Regions from separate parts of the Streptomyces sp. NPDC048172 genome, predicted to be linked through region 1. Evidence: riboswitches for the same ligand, from Rfam matches in the RefSeq annotation. Region 1 holds a riboswitch; the other holds the start of a gene.

Region 1 (7,636 bases):
GCCGGGGAGGGCCAGAAGCGGCCCGCCAGATGACCGGCCGCCGCGAACACGACGAGCGTCGCCGCGCCCAGCAGGAGGTAGGAGGGCCACAGGAACCCCGGCCCCGCGTCGGGGAAGGAGACCGCGGCCGCGACGGCGCAGCCGGAGCCGTACGCGGCGAAGCCGAGGGTCAGCGTCGCGGCGAGCCGCATGCTCTCCACCTGCCAGCCCGGACGCGCGGCACCGAGCACGGCCTCCGGCATGCCCGCGCGCGAACCGCGCCCGGCCTGCCAGGCCGAGACCGCCGCCAGAACCGTCCCGAGGAACAGGGTGACGACCTGCGCGGCGGCACTGGCCTCCGGCCACACCCCGATCCAGTACCGCTGCCGCCCGAACAGTACGAGCATGTCCACAGCGAGCAGCACCGGCAGCACGGCCAGCAGTGGCGAGCGCCGCAGCTCGATGCGGTAGACGCGCCACACGCTAAACCCCCTCCCGCTCCCCGAGCACGGACATGTACCCCCGCTCCAACGGGGTGTCCCCAGCAGCCCCCCACACCGCTTCCCCCGCCAGCCGCCCAGGAGTCCCCCGATAACGGACCCGCCCCTCACTCAGCACGGTCACCCCGTCACACACCGCTTGGACGTCCTCCACCAGATGCGTGCTCAACACCACGGCCGTCCCCTCCCGGGCCAGCGACCGGATGAGCCGGCGGAAGTCCAGCCGCTGCGCGGGGTCCAGCCCGACCGTCGGCTCGTCGAGCAGCACCAGCGACGGAGCCCCGACGATCGCCGCGGCGATTCCGGCCCGCCGCAGCATCCCGCCCGACAGAACCTTCATCCGCTCCCGCGCCCGGTCCTCCAGCCCCACCGCGGCGAGGGCCCGCCGCGTGGCGTCCCCCCTCGCCCGCTTGGGCACCTCCCGGAGCCAGGCGCAGTAGTGCACGAAGTCCTCGACGGAGAAGGCCGGGTAGTACCCGAAGTCCTGCGGCAGGGCCCCGATCCGCCGCCGCGCCCGGCGCGCGTCCCGCTCGGTACGGATCTCCTGCCCGAACAGCACGAGCCTGCCGTCACGCGGCGGCAGCAACGTGCTCAAGGTCCGCAACAGCGTGGTCTTCCCCGCCCCGTTGGGCCCCAGAAGCCCGGTGACCCCGGACGGCACCCCCAGATCAAGCCCCTCGATCACCGGCTCCCGCCCATACCCCTGCACAAGCCCGACGACCTGCGCGATGGCTGCGTTCATACGACGTACTCCGTGTGCGCGGGCGGTGGGCCCACCGCCATGACGGGCCCACCGCGTCCGGTCAGGTCGAGGTCAGCTCACTCGCGTCTTCCTGAGGTCGAATCGGCATTCGGCCGTGCTGAACTTGCCCCTGTATCCCGGGTCCAGGAATTCGCTGTCCCACTTGTCGGGCTGGCTCGCACAGTCGTACTTCACGCCGTACGTCCCCCCGCTGGCACTCTTGCAGTACGCGTGCCCCGTAGTGCTGTACCAGTACCCGCGGCAACCGTGGGTCCAGTTCCTCTCGTGCGAGGCGAAGGCCATCGGAGCGGTCAGCGCGATCACGGCCGACGCGGCAGCTCCCAGCGCACAGGTCTTGGCCGCGATCCCTAACTTCCGCCGTCTTTCCGGTGTGAGTGTCACGTGAACTCCTGAGCTCGTGGCAACGGTGGTTCATGACATGACCGGGTTGCACGGTGCAGCGCCACGTCGTCCGTACGACGGCAGCGCGCACCCGAGGGCGTGATGTCGTTCGCCGGAAATCGGCAGAAGGCATCGCTGGTCAGGCGATACCTGCAGAGCCCCCCGTTCGACACACGGCATTGCACGCCGTGGCGTCAGGCGATTGCCTTGAGTGACCATATGGGGGTGGTGTGAATCCTGTAAAGCCCCTGCGGTGACGCTGCGTTGATCATTCGGAACAGCTCACGGCTCAACACCGAAGGGCGGTGCCCCTCCCCCGAAGGGAAGGGACACCGCCCTCAGTTGGTGCGGGGTCGAGCGGGGGGACTCAGAAGTCCATGCCGCCCATGCCACCGGCGGCAGCCGCGTCGGCGCCCGCGGCGGCCTTCTCCGGCTTGTCGGCGATGACGGCCTCGGTGGTGAGGAAGAGCGCCGCGATGGAGGCGGCGTTCTGCAGCGCGGAGCGCGTCACCTTGGCCGGGTCGAGGATGCCCTCGGCGATCATGTCGACGTACTCACCGGTGGCGGCGTTCAGGCCGTTGCCCGGGGTGAGGTTGCGGACCTTCTCGACGACGACGCCGCCCTCAAGACCGGCGTTGACCGCGATCTGCTTGAGCGGGGCCTCCAGGGCCAGCTTGACGGCGGCGGCACCGGTGGCCTCGTCGCCCTCCAGCTCCAGCTTCTCGAAGACCGTGGCGGCCTGCAGCAGGGCCACGCCACCGCCCGCGACGATGCCCTCCTCGACGGCCGCCTTCGCGTTGCGAACGGCGTCCTCGATGCGGTGCTTGCGCTCCTTGAGCTCGACCTCGGTGGCGGCACCGGCCTTGATGACGGCCACGCCGCCGGCCAGCTTCGCCAGGCGCTCCTGGAGCTTCTCGCGGTCGTAGTCCGAGTCCGAGTTCTCGATCTCGGCGCGGATCTGGTTCACGCGACCGGCGACCTGCTCGCTGTCACCGGCACCGTCGACGATGGTGGTCTCGTCCTTGGTGATGACGACCTTGCGGGCGCGGCCCAGCAGGTCGAGACCGGCGTTCTCCAGCTTGAGGCCGACCTCTTCGGCGATGACCTGACCGCCGGTGAGGATCGCGATGTCGTTCAGCATCGCCTTGCGGCGGTCGCCGAAGCCCGGGGCCTTGACGGCGACGGACTTGAAGGTGCCACGGATCTTGTTGACGACCAGCGTGGACAGGGCCTCGCCCTCGACGTCCTCCGCGATGATCAGCAGCGGCTTGCCCGACTGCATGACCTTCTCCAGCAGCGGAAGGAGGTCCTTCACGTTGCTGATCTTGGAGTTGACGATGAGGATGTACGGGTCCTCCAGCTCCGCCTCCATGCGCTCCATGTCGGTGGCGAAGTAGGCGGAGATGTAGCCCTTGTCGAAGCGCATGCCCTCGGTGAGCTCAAGCTCCAGACCGAAGGTCTGCGACTCCTCGACGGTGATGACGCCTTCCTTGCCGACCTTGTCCATGGCCTCGGCGATGAGCTCGCCGATCTGGGTGTCGGCGGCGGAGATGGAGGCGGTGGAGGCGATCTGCTCCTTGGTCTCCACGTCCTTGGCCTGCTCCAGCAGCGCGCCGGAGACGGCCTCGGTGGCCTTCTCGATGCCGCGCTTCAGCGCCATCGGGTTGGCACCGGCGGCAACGTTGCGCAGGCCCTCCTTGACGAGCGCCTGGGCCAGGACGGTCGCGGTCGTCGTGCCGTCACCGGCGACGTCGTCCGTCTTCTTGGCGACCTCCTTGACCAGCTCGGCGCCGATCTTCTCGTAGGAGTCCTCGAGCTCGATCTCCTTGGCGATGGAGACACCGTCGTTGGTGATCGTGGGGGCGCCCCACTTCTTCTCCAGCACGACGTTACGGCCCTTGGGGCCGAGGGTGACCTTGACGGCGTCGGCGAGCTGGTTCATGCCGCGCTCAAGCCCTCGCCGCGCCTCCTCGTCGAAGGCGATGATCTTGGCCATGTGAAGTGGTCCTCCCGGACGGGATGGGATTTCTCCGGACCGCGCTGGCGCCCGCGACGGACGGTCTGCGACCCGGCGGTTCCTTGCCCCACCCGGCCTGCGGACCTCACCGACCCGGTCCTCTCTGTCACTCTCACGCGGAGAGTGCTAACGCCAATAATTAGCACTCGACCCCCCTGAGTGCAAGCGGCTCAGAGTACGTCCCGGAGCCCCCGGGCACAGCAGGAGGGGCCGCACCCCCTCGGGGTGCGGCCCCTCCTCTCAGTTCGCGCAGTCTGGTCGGCGCTCAGCCGGTCACGCGGACCATGTCCGCCTGCGGCCCCTTCTGACCCTGCGAGATCTCGAACTCGACCCGCTGCCCTTCATCCAGGGTGCGGTAACCGTCCATCTGAATCGCGCTGTAGTGGACGAACACGTCCGCACCACCGTCGACCGCGATGAAGCCGTACCCCTTCTCCGCGTTGAACCACTTGACGGTGCCCTGAGCCATTCCTAACTCCCCTATTACTGGCCCTTGCACGAGCCCGCACCTCGCGAACCCGGGTCAGACCTCACCCCCAAACCGGGACCAATCCGGAGGGGGCGTGCGCCGGAACGCGTCGACCGCCGCTGAATGTATCTGCACGGACGCCCTCCGCAACAGGTCAATCGGACGAGAATTCTGGGCACGGCCGATCGGATGATTCCCCTCAACTGCGCGGAAAGCAGGGCAAGTCGGGCCGGACATAGAGGACCTACACGACAATTAGCTCCCCGATTTCGGGCACAACTTGTCGCGGTCTCATATGCGTTCGGCAAACGCGCGGGAGGGACTCCCGTCACTCTACCGTCTCCTGAAACACGGAATCGCCCCTTCCGGCTCTGGGCCGGGAGGGGCGACTCCGTACCGTTCGACGTCAGTTGATCTTTTAGCTTCTAGCCGCCCGCGACCGCCGGAATGATCGAGACGCCCGCGCCCTCGGGGGTCGGCGTCTGCAGCCCCTGCTCGAAGCGGACGTCGTCGTCGTTCACGTACACGTTCACGAAGCGGCGCAGCTTGCCCGTGTCGTCGAGCACGCGGGCGCCGATACCGGCGTGGTTCTTCTCCAGGTCGGCCAGGACCTCGCTGAGGGTCGCGCCCTCGGCGCTCACCTCGGCCTGCCCGCCGGTGTAGGTGCGGAGGATGGTGGGGATCCGGACGTTCACGCTCATGCTTCTGCTTCCTCTCTCAAGGCGGGGACGGGGCTCAGGCCAGACCGGCGTCGCGGAACGCGTCCAGGCTGGGGCGGATGACGGCGGTGGGCCGCGACGACGGCGCCACGGCGTCCAGGGTCTTCAGCCCGTCCCCCGTGTTCAGCACGACCGTCGTGAGCGCGGGGTCGATCGCCCCGCTCTCGATCAGCTTGCGGGTGACGCCCAGCGTGACCCCGCCCGCGGTCTCCGCGAAGACGCCCTCCGTACGGGCCAGCAGCTTCATCGCGTCGACGATCTGCTCGTCGTTCACATCGTCCACCGCGCCGCCGGTGCGGCGGCAGATGTCGATCACGTAGGGCCCGTCCGCCGGGTCGCCGATGGCCAGGGACTTGGCGATCGTGTCCGGCTTCCTGACGGGACGGACCGCGTCGGTGCCGTCCTTGTAAGCGCGCGAGACCGGCGAGCAGCCCTCCGCCTGCGCGGCGAAGATCCGGACCGGCTTGTCCTCGACCAGCCCGAGCTTCACCAGCTCGCGCAGCCCCTTGTCGATCTTCACGAGCTGGCAGCCCGAGGCCACGGGGATCACGATCTGGTCCGGCAGCTCCCAGCCGAGCTGCTCGCAGATCTCGTACGCCAGGGTCTTGGAGCCCTCGGCGTAGAACGGCCGCAGATTGACGTTGGTGAAGCCCCAGCCCTCGCCGAGCGGGTCGCCGATCAGCTCGGAGCAGAAGCGGTTCACGTCGTCGTAGGTGCCGTCGATGGCGACCAGCTGGCCCCCGTAGACCGCGGCCATGACGACCTTGGACTGCTCCAGGCCGTCCGGGATGAAGACGCAGGAGCGCAGGCCCGCGCGGGCCGCCGCGGCGCCGACGGCACCGGCCAGATTGCCGGTGGAGGAGCAGGAGAGCGTGGTGAAGCCGAAGGCGCGGGCGGCCTCCAGCGCGATGGCCACCGGGCGGTCCTTGAAGGAGTGCGTCGGGTTGCCGGAGTCGTCCTTCACGTAGAGCCCGCCGGTGACGCCCAGCTCGGCGGCGAGGCGGTCGGCCTGGACGAGCGGGGTCAGGCCCGGGTTCAGATTCGGCTTCGCCGCGACGTCCGCGGGGACGGGGAGCAGCGGCGCGTACCGCCACATGTTCGACGGGCCGGACGCGATACGGGCGCGGAGCGCCTCGGGGTCGCCGCCCGGCAGCTCGTACGCCACCTCCAGCGGCCCGAAACACTCCAGGCACACGAAGCTGGGGCCGAGCGGGGTGCGGGTGCCGCACTCGCGGCAGGAGAGCGCCACGGCGGGACCGAGATCAAAAGTGGAGGTGGTGGAGGTGGTGGTGCTTTCCACTGCTTGCACAGCCATGGAGGCGAGGCCCTTTCTCCTCATCTTCCCCGTGGCGTATCTCGTCACGGGACGGAATTGGCACCGTCCCCACGCGGGGCCTCGCCGTCGGAAGAATGGCGTGGCTCGCGGGATGGTTGCCGGGGCTTCAACGGGCCGTTCCCTCTGCCCCTCTGGATGAGCTGCTATGGCGCTGACCCGCAGGCCAGGCGTTTGTCACACATCACCCGCGAACCCCGGCATGCGAGGTTCACGTGCGTTGTTCAAGACTGTAACCGACACCTCTGACCCTTGAGATAGTCGTCCGAACCGCGAGATGGATCACAGGAAGGCGGGCCCGTGCTCGACGAAGTGGGCCACTGGCTGCGGCGTCGCTCCTGGCGCGCCGCCGACCGGCCGCTCGACCAGCTCCTCGCCGCCAAGCGCCGCACCGGCACCACGGTCAGCGTGGTGCTGCCCGCGCTGGACGAGGAGGAGACGGTCGGCCGGATCGTCTCCGTCATCCGCCGCGACCTGTCCGCGCTCGTCGACGAGCTGGTGGTGATGGACTCCGGCTCCACCGACCGTACCGCCGAGGTCGCCGCGGCGGCGGGCGCCAAGGTGATCCACCGCGACGAGGTGCTGCCCCGGCTGGCGCCCAGCCCCGGCAAGGGCGAGGTGCTGTGGCGTTCGCTGCTGGCCACGCACGGTGACGTGGTCTGCTTCGTCGACGCGGACCTGCGCGAGTTCTCCGCCTCCTTCGTCTCCGGCATCGTCGGCCCGCTGCTCACGGACCCGGACGTCGCGTTCGTCAAGGCGATGTACGACCGCCCGCTGGACGGCGTCCCGGCAGGCGGCGGCCGGGTGACCGAGCTGGTGGCGCGCCCGCTGCTGAACCTGCACTGGCCGCGCCTGGCGGGGATCGTCCAGCCGCTCGGCGGGGAGTACGCGGCGCGCCGCTCGCTCCTGGAGCGCCTCCCCTTCCCGGTGGGTTACGGGGTGGAGCTCGCCCTGCTCATCGACGCCCTGGAGACGGCGGGCCTCGACGCGCTCGCCCAGGTCGACGTCGGCGTCCGCCACCACCGCCACCAGGACGGCCAGGCGCTCGGCCGGATGGCCGCGGCGATCTACGCGACGGCGGAGCGCAGGCTGCCCCAGGGGAGCGCCCGGGCCCGGAGCCTCACCCCGCTCACCCCGCTCACCCAGTTCGAGCGGGACGCCTCCGGCGCGTTCGTCCCGCGCGACCACGTCCTGGTCACGGAGGAGCGCCCGCCGATGCGCACCGTCCCGGAGTACGCGCCGCGCGGCACATACGTTTGAGTTCGAGGGCCGACGGCTAAGCTCCGCGCATGGCCGCTGGCGCAACTTCCCAGGTACTTGTGGCGTCCAACCGGGGCCCTGTGGCGTACGCGCTGGGTGCCGACGGCGGACTCGCCCCCCGGCGCGGCGGCGGCGGCCTCGTCTCCGGGCTCTCGGCGATCGGCCCCGAGGCCGGGGCGGTCTGGGTCTGCGCGGCGCTCGGCGAGGGCGACCGG
Region 2 (7,636 bases), on a different contig from region 1:
GAGTCGACGGTCACCGGGCCGCTGTCGCAGCCGGAGGCGCGGGCCGCGCTGCTGCTGTGCACGGTCGTCGCGCTGTGGTGCAGCGAGCCGGTGCACGGGGTGTCCCCCGCGCTCGTCGCGCTGATCGGCGCGGTCGTCGCCGCCTCCCCCGCGCTCGGCACGGTCGGGCTCAAGGACGCGCTGAAGACCGTGCCGTGGTCGCTGCTGCTGTTCATGGCGGCGACGATGGCGATGGGCGTGGCCCTGTCCGCCTCGGGCGCCGCGAAGTGGCTGGTGAGCGGCTTGCCGGGCGGGGAGGCCGTACCGCCGTGGGCGTTCCTCGCGGCCGTCGTCCTGCTCAGTACGGGCGCGCACCTGCTGCTCCAGTCGCGCTCCGCGCGCTCCAGCGTGCTCGTGCCGCTGGTGGTGGCCGCGGCGGCGGGCGCGGGCGTCAACCCGGTCTCGGCGGCGCTCGCCTCGACCGCCGCGGCCGGGTTCTGCCACACGCTGCCCGCCTCCGCGAAGCCCGTCGCGCTCTTCGCCGACATCCCGGACACCCCCACCTACACCCCGCGCGACCTCCTGCGCCTCTCCGCCGTGCTCGCGCCGCTCACCGCCGCGCTGGTGCTGCTCTTCGCCGTCGCGGTGTGGCCGCTGCTCGGCGTCTCCGTGCGCTGATCCCGGCGCCGAACGACCCTTTGGGAGCTGACAGATGAACACCCTCCGCAACCCCCTCCGCAACCCCCTGCACATCGCTGTGGCGCCCTCCGGCTTCAAGGAGTCGCTCTCCGCGCGCGACGCCGCCGAGGCCATCGCCGAGGGCGTACGGCGCGCCGCGCCCGACGCCTCCGTCGACCTGATCCCCCTCGTCGACGGCGGCGAGGGCACGGCGGAGGCCCTCGCCGCCGCGACGGGCGGCGAGCTGCTGCGCCGTACGGTCACGGGCCCCGTCGGGGACCCGGTGCGCGGCCACTTCGCGATGCTGGGCGCCACCGTGCCCGCCGTGCCGACGGCGCTCGTCGAGATGGCCGCCGTCGCGGGCCTGTCGCTGGTCCCCCCGGGCCGCCGCGACCCGGGCCTGACGACGACGTACGGCGTCGGCGAACTGATCCGCTCCGCGCTCGACGCGGGTGCCCGGCGCGTCCTCGTCGGCTGCGGCGACTCCGGCACCTCGGACGGCGGGGCCGGTGCGCTCCAGGCCCTCGGCGCGCGGCTGCTCGACGCCGACGGCGCCGAACTCCCGCGCGGCGGCCACGCGCTGCCCCTCCTCGACCGCGTCGACACGAGCGGCCTCGACCCCCGTCTGAAGGACACCGAACTGCTCGTGGCCTGCAACCCGTTCAACGTGCTGTGCGGGGAGCGGGGCGTCGCCCGGGTCTTCGGCCCCCAGAAGGGGGCCACGCCCGCTCAGGTCGAGCAGCTCTCGTACGGGCTGGAGCGGTGGGCGGACGTCCTCGTACGGGACGTGGGCGCGGACGTCGATCTCCGCTCCGCGCCGGGTACGGGCGCCTCCGGCGGACTCGGTGCCGGTCTCGCGGCGCTGGGCGCGCGGCTGCTGCCCCGCTTCGACGTGCTGCTCGACCGGCTCGACCTGGACGCGCGGCTGGGCCGCGCCGACCTCGTGATCACGGCGGAGGGCGCGCTCGACCAGCAGACCGTGCGGGGCAAGATCCCCTCCGAGGTCGCCCGGCGTGCGAAGGTGTTCGACCGGCCTGTGCTGGCCCTCGCCGGAACGCTGGGGGTGGGCGCCGAGGAGGTACGCGCCGCCGGCGTCGACGCCTACCGCTCCATCCTCCCCGCCCCTGTGGGGCTGGCCGAGGCGTTGCTCCATGCCCGCGAATACCTCGCCGATGCGACGGAGCACGCCGTCCGTATGGTCCTGCTCGGTACCCGTCTCCGCCCCGTCCCCCTGCTCACGACGGCGACCCCTACGGGGGTACGGACCCCGTGACTGCCCCGAATCCACCATCGCCGGGTGCGAACGCGCCGTGGCTGAGCGCGCAGTTCCCCGCGCCCCTTAGCGGCACCTTCGGAGCGCCCTGGCAGGAGTGCCCCGTCAGGGGCGCGGGCCCCTCCGTCTGCGCCTCTCGCGGGCGCTTCGCTGGCTTCGAAGCGGCGCGCGTCCGCAGATGCGCCCCGAAGGGGCGCGGGGAACTGCGCGAGCGAGCACAGCGAATCCGCACTCGGCAACGACGGCGAAGGGGCAGGACGTGCCCCGTCAGGGGCGCGGGGAACTGCGCGAGCGAGCACAGCGAACCGGCACCCGGCAGCGGCGGCCAAGGGGCAGGCTCTACTCCGCAGCGGCGGGAGCCGGGACGCAACGGCCGGCCTCGGTCCGGTAGGACCACTTCGCGCCGTCGCGGACAAGCGACCGTACCGCCGCGACAAAGCGGGAGACGTGCTCATCCGGCGTCCCCACCCCAAAGCTCACGCGGATCGCGTTGAGGGAGACGTCACCGGACCCCACGTCAGGGGACCCGCACTCGCCGGCGGCACCCGACTCCGCCCCCAGCAGCGTGCGCAGCAGCGGGTGGGCGCAGAAGAGGCCGTCCCGTACGCCGATGCCGTACTCGGCGGAGAGCGCCGCGGCGAAGTGGGAGCTGTTCCAGCCCTCGACGACGAACGAGAGCACGCCGACCCGCTCGGCGTCGTCCCCGAACAGGGAGAGCACCTTGACCTCCGGGACCTCGGCGAGACCGGCCCGCAGCCGGGCCAGCAGCGTCTCCTCGCGGGCCACGAGCCCTTCGAAGCCCGCGGCCCGCAGGGCGCGGCAGGCGGAGGCGATGGCGTAGGCGCCGATGACGTTCGGCGAACCGGCCTCGTGCCGCGCCGCGTTCTCGTGCCACTCGACGTCGACGCCGCCGTCCTCGCGCCGCGCGACCGTACGGCTGGCGCCGCCGCCCGCGAGGTACGGCTCGGCGGCGAGCAGCCAGTCGGCGCGTCCGGCCAGCACTCCGGCGCCGAACGGCGCGTACAGCTTGTGCCCGGAGAAGGCGACCCAGTCCACGTCGAGTTCGCTCACGTCCACCGGCCGGTGCGGGGCGAGCTGCGCCGCGTCGAGGACGAGGCGGGCGCCGTGCCGGTGCGCGGCGGCGGTGAGTTCGCGGACGGGCCAGATCTCGCCGGTGACGTTGGAGGCGCCGGTCACGCAGACGAGCTTGGGCCCGGCGGGCGCGGCGTGCAGCGCCTCCTCCAGCGTGGCGACGGCCTGTTCGGGCGAGCGGGGCGCGTCGAGGTACGTCACGTCGTGGCCGCGCCACGGCAGCAGCGAGGCGTGATGCTCGGTCTCGAACACGAACACCCGGGTCCCGGCGGGGAGGGCGGAGGCGAGGAGGTTCAGCGAATCCGTGGTGGCGCGGGTGAAGACGACCTGGTCGCCCTCCCGGCATCCCAGGAACTCGGCGACGGCCTGCCTGCTCTGCTCGAACAGGTCGGTGGAGAGCTGCGAGAGGTACCCGGCGCCCCGGTGGACGCTGCCGTAGTACGGCGCGTACGCGGCGATGTCGTCCCAGACCCGCTGGAGCGCGGGGGCGCTGGCGGCGTGGTCGAGCGCGGCGTAGGTGACCTCGCCGCCGGTGACGAGCGGGACGGTGACGTCGCGGCCGAGGACCGGCAGGACCGTACAGGAGTCGGCGGACGCAATCGTGGAGGAATCAGCGGAAACAGGAGCAAAAGGGGTGGCGAACGGCATGACGGAACTCCGCGTGGTGAGAGAAAGGCGTGACGACGTGAAGACGTGCCGGAGAGGGGCCTGCGGCCCTATCGCATTCGCTTGCTCACGGGGAACTCCCTCGGTAGACCAGGACCCCTGGCACGAGGGATCCGCGCTTGCCGCGGACCTTGTTGTCCTACGGCCTGGTCATCACCCGGGGCACCCCGCCACGGACGGAGGGTTGCCGGACAGCGGGCCGGGGCCGTATTCGCTGTCACTCGTGACCTGGTCAGGAGTATGGCACATGGCTCCTGGCGGAGTGCAGGGGGCGTCCACATAGCGGACCCGGGGCCACTTCCGGGTGCCCCCTGCTCCCTCGTCCCGTCGACAGGGACCGCACAGGGGGAGCCCCTTGCCGTGCTTCGCGGGCCGCGCCCGCATCGTGGCCGTTCGCGCAGTTCCCCGCGCCCCTTCGGGGCGCTCAGCGCGAGGCGCTCAGCACGGGGCGTTCAGCACCATCTCCCGCGCCTCCGCGTAGCGTTCGCGGACGTGTGGGGTCGGGTCCGCCTCGTGGCGCGTGGCGCCCGTGGTCGCGGACCAGTCGGGTGGGGTCTCTCCGCCCGCGAGGATCCAGGCGGCCTGGCGGGCGGCGCCGTCCGCGACGTACTCGCCCGGGGGCGGGACGACGACGGGGCGGCCGAGGACCTCGGGGGCGATGCGGCGTACCGCCTCGCTGCGCGCGCCGCCGCCGACGAGCACGACGCGGCGGCACTCGACGCCGAGCGCGACCATGCGGTCGAGCCCGTCGGCCAGCCCGCACAGCAGGCCCTCGACGGCCGCGCGGGCGAGGTGTGCCGGGCCCGAGGTGGCGAGGGTCAGGCCGTGGACGGCGCCGGTGGCGTCGGGGCGCGCGGGGGTGCGTTCGCCCTCCAGGTACGGGACGACCACGAGCCCGTCGGCGCCCGCCGGGGCGGAGAGCGCCAGCTCGGAGAGCTTCTCCAGGCCGACGCCGAGGAGCCGCGCGGTGGCCTCCAGCACACGGGCGGCGTTGAGCGTGCACACCAGCGGCAGGAAGCCGCCCGCCGCGTCGGCGAACCCGGCGACGGTGCCGGTCGGGTCGGCGGTGGGCCGTCCGGTGACGGCGAAGACGGTGCCGGAGGTGCCGATGGAGACCACCACGTCGCCGGTACGGGCGCCGACACCTAGCGCGGCGGCGGCGTTGTCCCCGGCGCCCGGGCCCAGCGCGGCGCCGGTGCCCGGCACCTGCGCCGCGGTCTCGTGGGGGCCGACGACGCGCGGCAGCACGGCGTCGTGCCCAAGGGCCCGGGTCAGCAGGTCGCGGCGGTAGCCGCCCTCGGCGGGCGACCAGTAGCCGGTGCCGCTGGCGTCGCTGCGGTCGGTGGTGAGCGCCTCAAAACCGTCCGCCCCCGCGAGCTGCCAGGTCAGCCAGTCGTGCGGCAGCGCGACGGCGGCCGTGCGGCCCGCCTCCTTCGGCTCGTGCTCGGCGAGCCAGCGCAGCTTGGAGACGGTGAACGAGGCCACGGGCAGGCTGCCGACGGCCCCCGCCCACGCCTCCTCGCCCAGCTCGGCGACGAGCGAACGGGCGGCGTCCGCCGAGCGGTTGTCGTTCCAGAGCAGCGCGGGGCGTACGACCTCGCCGTCCTCGTCGAGGCAGACCATGCCGTGCTGCTGCCCGGCGACGGAGACGGCCTCGACGTCGGCCAGCCCGCCCGCCCCGGCGGCCGCCGCGCGCAGCGCCCGCAGCCAGGCGTGCGGATCGACCTCGGTGCCGTCGGGATGGGGCGCCTTGCCCTCCCGTACGAGGCTGCCGTCGGCGGCGTCGCGTACGACGATCTTGCAGGACTGGGTCGAGGAGTCGATCCCCGCGACGAGGTGCCGTGTCACTGTGCGCGTGCTCCGGTGAGGTGGTCGAGGGCGAGCTGGGACAAGCGTACGAAACCACCGCCGCGCGACGCGGCCGTTTCGGGATCGAAGTCCTCGAACGCGGTCGTGTCGGCGGCCAGTTGGGCGGTCGTCTCGCCCGGGCCGAGGGTGGGGACGGCGAGCTCGCCGACGCGCGCCGCCGCCAGGGCCTCGCGCACCTCGGGGTCGGCGCGGAAGGCGCGGGCGCGCTCGCGGAGGATCAGATAGCTGCGCATGTTGGCGGCGGCCGAGGCCCACACGCCGTCGGCGTCCTCGGTGCGCAGCGGCTTGTAGTCGAAGTGCCGGGGGCCGTCGTAGCCGCCGTGTTCCAGCAGGTCCACGGTGAAGAAGGCGGAGAGCAGGTCGCCGTGGCCGAAGACGAGATCCTGGTCGTAGCGCGGCCCGCGCTGGCCGTTGAGGTCGAGGTGGAAGAGCTTGCCGGACCAGAGTGCCTGACCGATGCCGTGCACGTAGTTCAGCCCGGCCATCTGCTCGTGGCCGACCTCGGGGTTCACGCCGACGCGCTCGTGGTGCTGGAGGCGGGAGATGAAGGCGAGGGCGTGGCCGATGGTGGGGAGCAGGATGTCGCCGCGCGGCTCGTTCGGCTTGGGTTCGAGGGCGAGCCGCAGGTCGTAGCCCTGGTCGAGGGTGTACTGGGCGAGGGTGTCGATGCCCTCCGCGTACCGGTCCAGCGCTGCTCGTACGTCGATGCCCGCGTCCGTCTCCGAGCCCTCGCGGCCGCCCCACAGCACGTACGTACGGGCGCCGAGCTCGGCCGCCAGGTCCATGTTCCGCATCACCTTGCGCAGGGCGAAGCGTCGGATGTCGCGGTCGTTGCTGGTGAGGGCGCCGCCCTTGAAGACGGGGTGGGTGAAGAGGTTGGTGGTCGCCATCGGGACGGCCATGCCGGTCTCGTCGAGGGCCTTGCGGAAGCGGGCGATGAGCCGGTCCCGCTCGGTGTCGTCCGAGCCGAAGGGGATGAGGTCGTCGTCGTGGAACGTCACGCCCCACGCGCCGAGTTCCGCCAGCCGGTGCACGGCCTCGGCCGGGTCGAGCGGCGGCCTGGTGGCCTCCCCGAACGGGTCGACGGCACGCCAGCCGACCGTCCACAGGCCGAAGCTGAACCGGTCCGCCGTGCTGGGCTCGAACGACATGCGCACACCCTCCGCTCGCCGAGGTATTAGTTTTACGGCTGGACTAAAACACCGCGACACGCGGCACGTCAACGGAAGAAGCACGGAGCGGCATCGTCAAATGTCTTCGCCCGTAGGCCAGATCGACATACGGCGGCACAACTCGGCGCTCGTCCTGGCGACCGTCGCCGCCTCCCCCGGCGTCTCGCGCGCGGGCATCGCGGAGCGCACGGGGCTCACCAAGACGACCGTCTCGATGCTGGTCGAGCGGCTGCTGTCGGCCGACGTCCTCACCGAGACGGGCCGCCAGCACCCCGCCCCGGCGCGGGGCCGCCCGGCGACGGCCCTGGACCTCTCCCCCACAGGGCCGCACGGCCTGGGCGTCGAGATCGGCGTGGACCGGCTGGCGCTCTGCCTGACGGACCTCGCGGGGCGCGTCCGTACGTACCGCACGCTGCCCGGCGACCACCGGGGCGGCCGGGGCGCGGATCCGGCGCGGGTGCTGGAGCGGGTGCGCGGCGCCGTCCGCCGGGAGCTGGGCCGCGCGGCCGCCGCCGGGGTCCCGGTGAGCGGCGTGGTCCTGGCCGTTCCGGGCCTGGTCGAGGCGGCGACGGGGACCGTGCGCGCGGCGCCCAACCTCGGCTGGCGCGACGTCCGGCTGCCCGCCGTCCTCGGCGGGCTCCCCGTCTCCGCCGCCAACGAGGCGGACCTCGCGGCCTGCGCCGAGCTGTGGACCGGCGGCCACCCGGGGCTGCGGGACTTCCTCTACGTCTCGGGGGAGATCGGCGTCGGCGCCGGCCTGGTCGTCGACGGCGCGCTGTTCCCCGGCAGCCACGGCTTCGCGGGCGAGATCGGGCACGTCTGCGTCGACCCGACGGACGCGGGGGCCCGCTGCCGCTGCGGGGCGCGCGGCTGCCTGGAGACGGTCGCGGGCCGCGAGGCGCTGCAG

What was found. A riboswitch is a leader RNA that binds a small molecule or an ion and turns the genes downstream of it on or off. The one in region 1 is predicted to bind S-adenosylmethionine.
Region 2: it holds a riboswitch for S-adenosylmethionine, as region 1 does, so the genes downstream of both, ACGF3A_RS20195 (aminotransferase class V-fold PLP-dependent enzyme) here and thrC (threonine synthase) in region 1, are expected to answer to the same signal.

The regions. Positions count from the first base shown of each region.
Region 1 is NZ_JBIDAT010000002.1:880,506-888,141, reverse strand. It holds gene ACGF3A_RS12705 (ABC transporter permease) at 1-461, opposite strand, end outside; gene ACGF3A_RS12700 (ATP-binding cassette domain-containing protein) at 463-1,221, opposite strand; gene groL (chaperonin GroEL) at 1,991-3,619, opposite strand; gene ACGF3A_RS12690 (cold-shock protein) at 3,906-4,109, opposite strand; gene ACGF3A_RS12685 (MoaD/ThiS family protein) at 4,535-4,810, opposite strand; gene thrC (threonine synthase) at 4,845-6,143, opposite strand; SAM riboswitch class I at 6,161-6,306, opposite strand; gene ACGF3A_RS12675 (glucosyl-3-phosphoglycerate synthase) at 6,462-7,421, shown strand; gene ACGF3A_RS12670 (trehalose-6-phosphate synthase) at 7,451-7,636, shown strand, end outside.
Region 2 is NZ_JBIDAT010000004.1:534,541-542,176, forward strand. It holds gene ACGF3A_RS20185 (SLC13 family permease) at 1-657, shown strand, start outside; gene ACGF3A_RS20190 (glycerate kinase) at 692-1,930, shown strand; gene ACGF3A_RS20195 (aminotransferase class V-fold PLP-dependent enzyme) at 2,270-3,670, opposite strand; SAM riboswitch class IV at 3,799-3,917, opposite strand; gene xylB (xylulokinase) at 4,127-5,536, opposite strand; gene xylA (xylose isomerase) at 5,533-6,708, opposite strand; gene ACGF3A_RS20210 (ROK family protein) at 6,809-7,636, shown strand, end outside.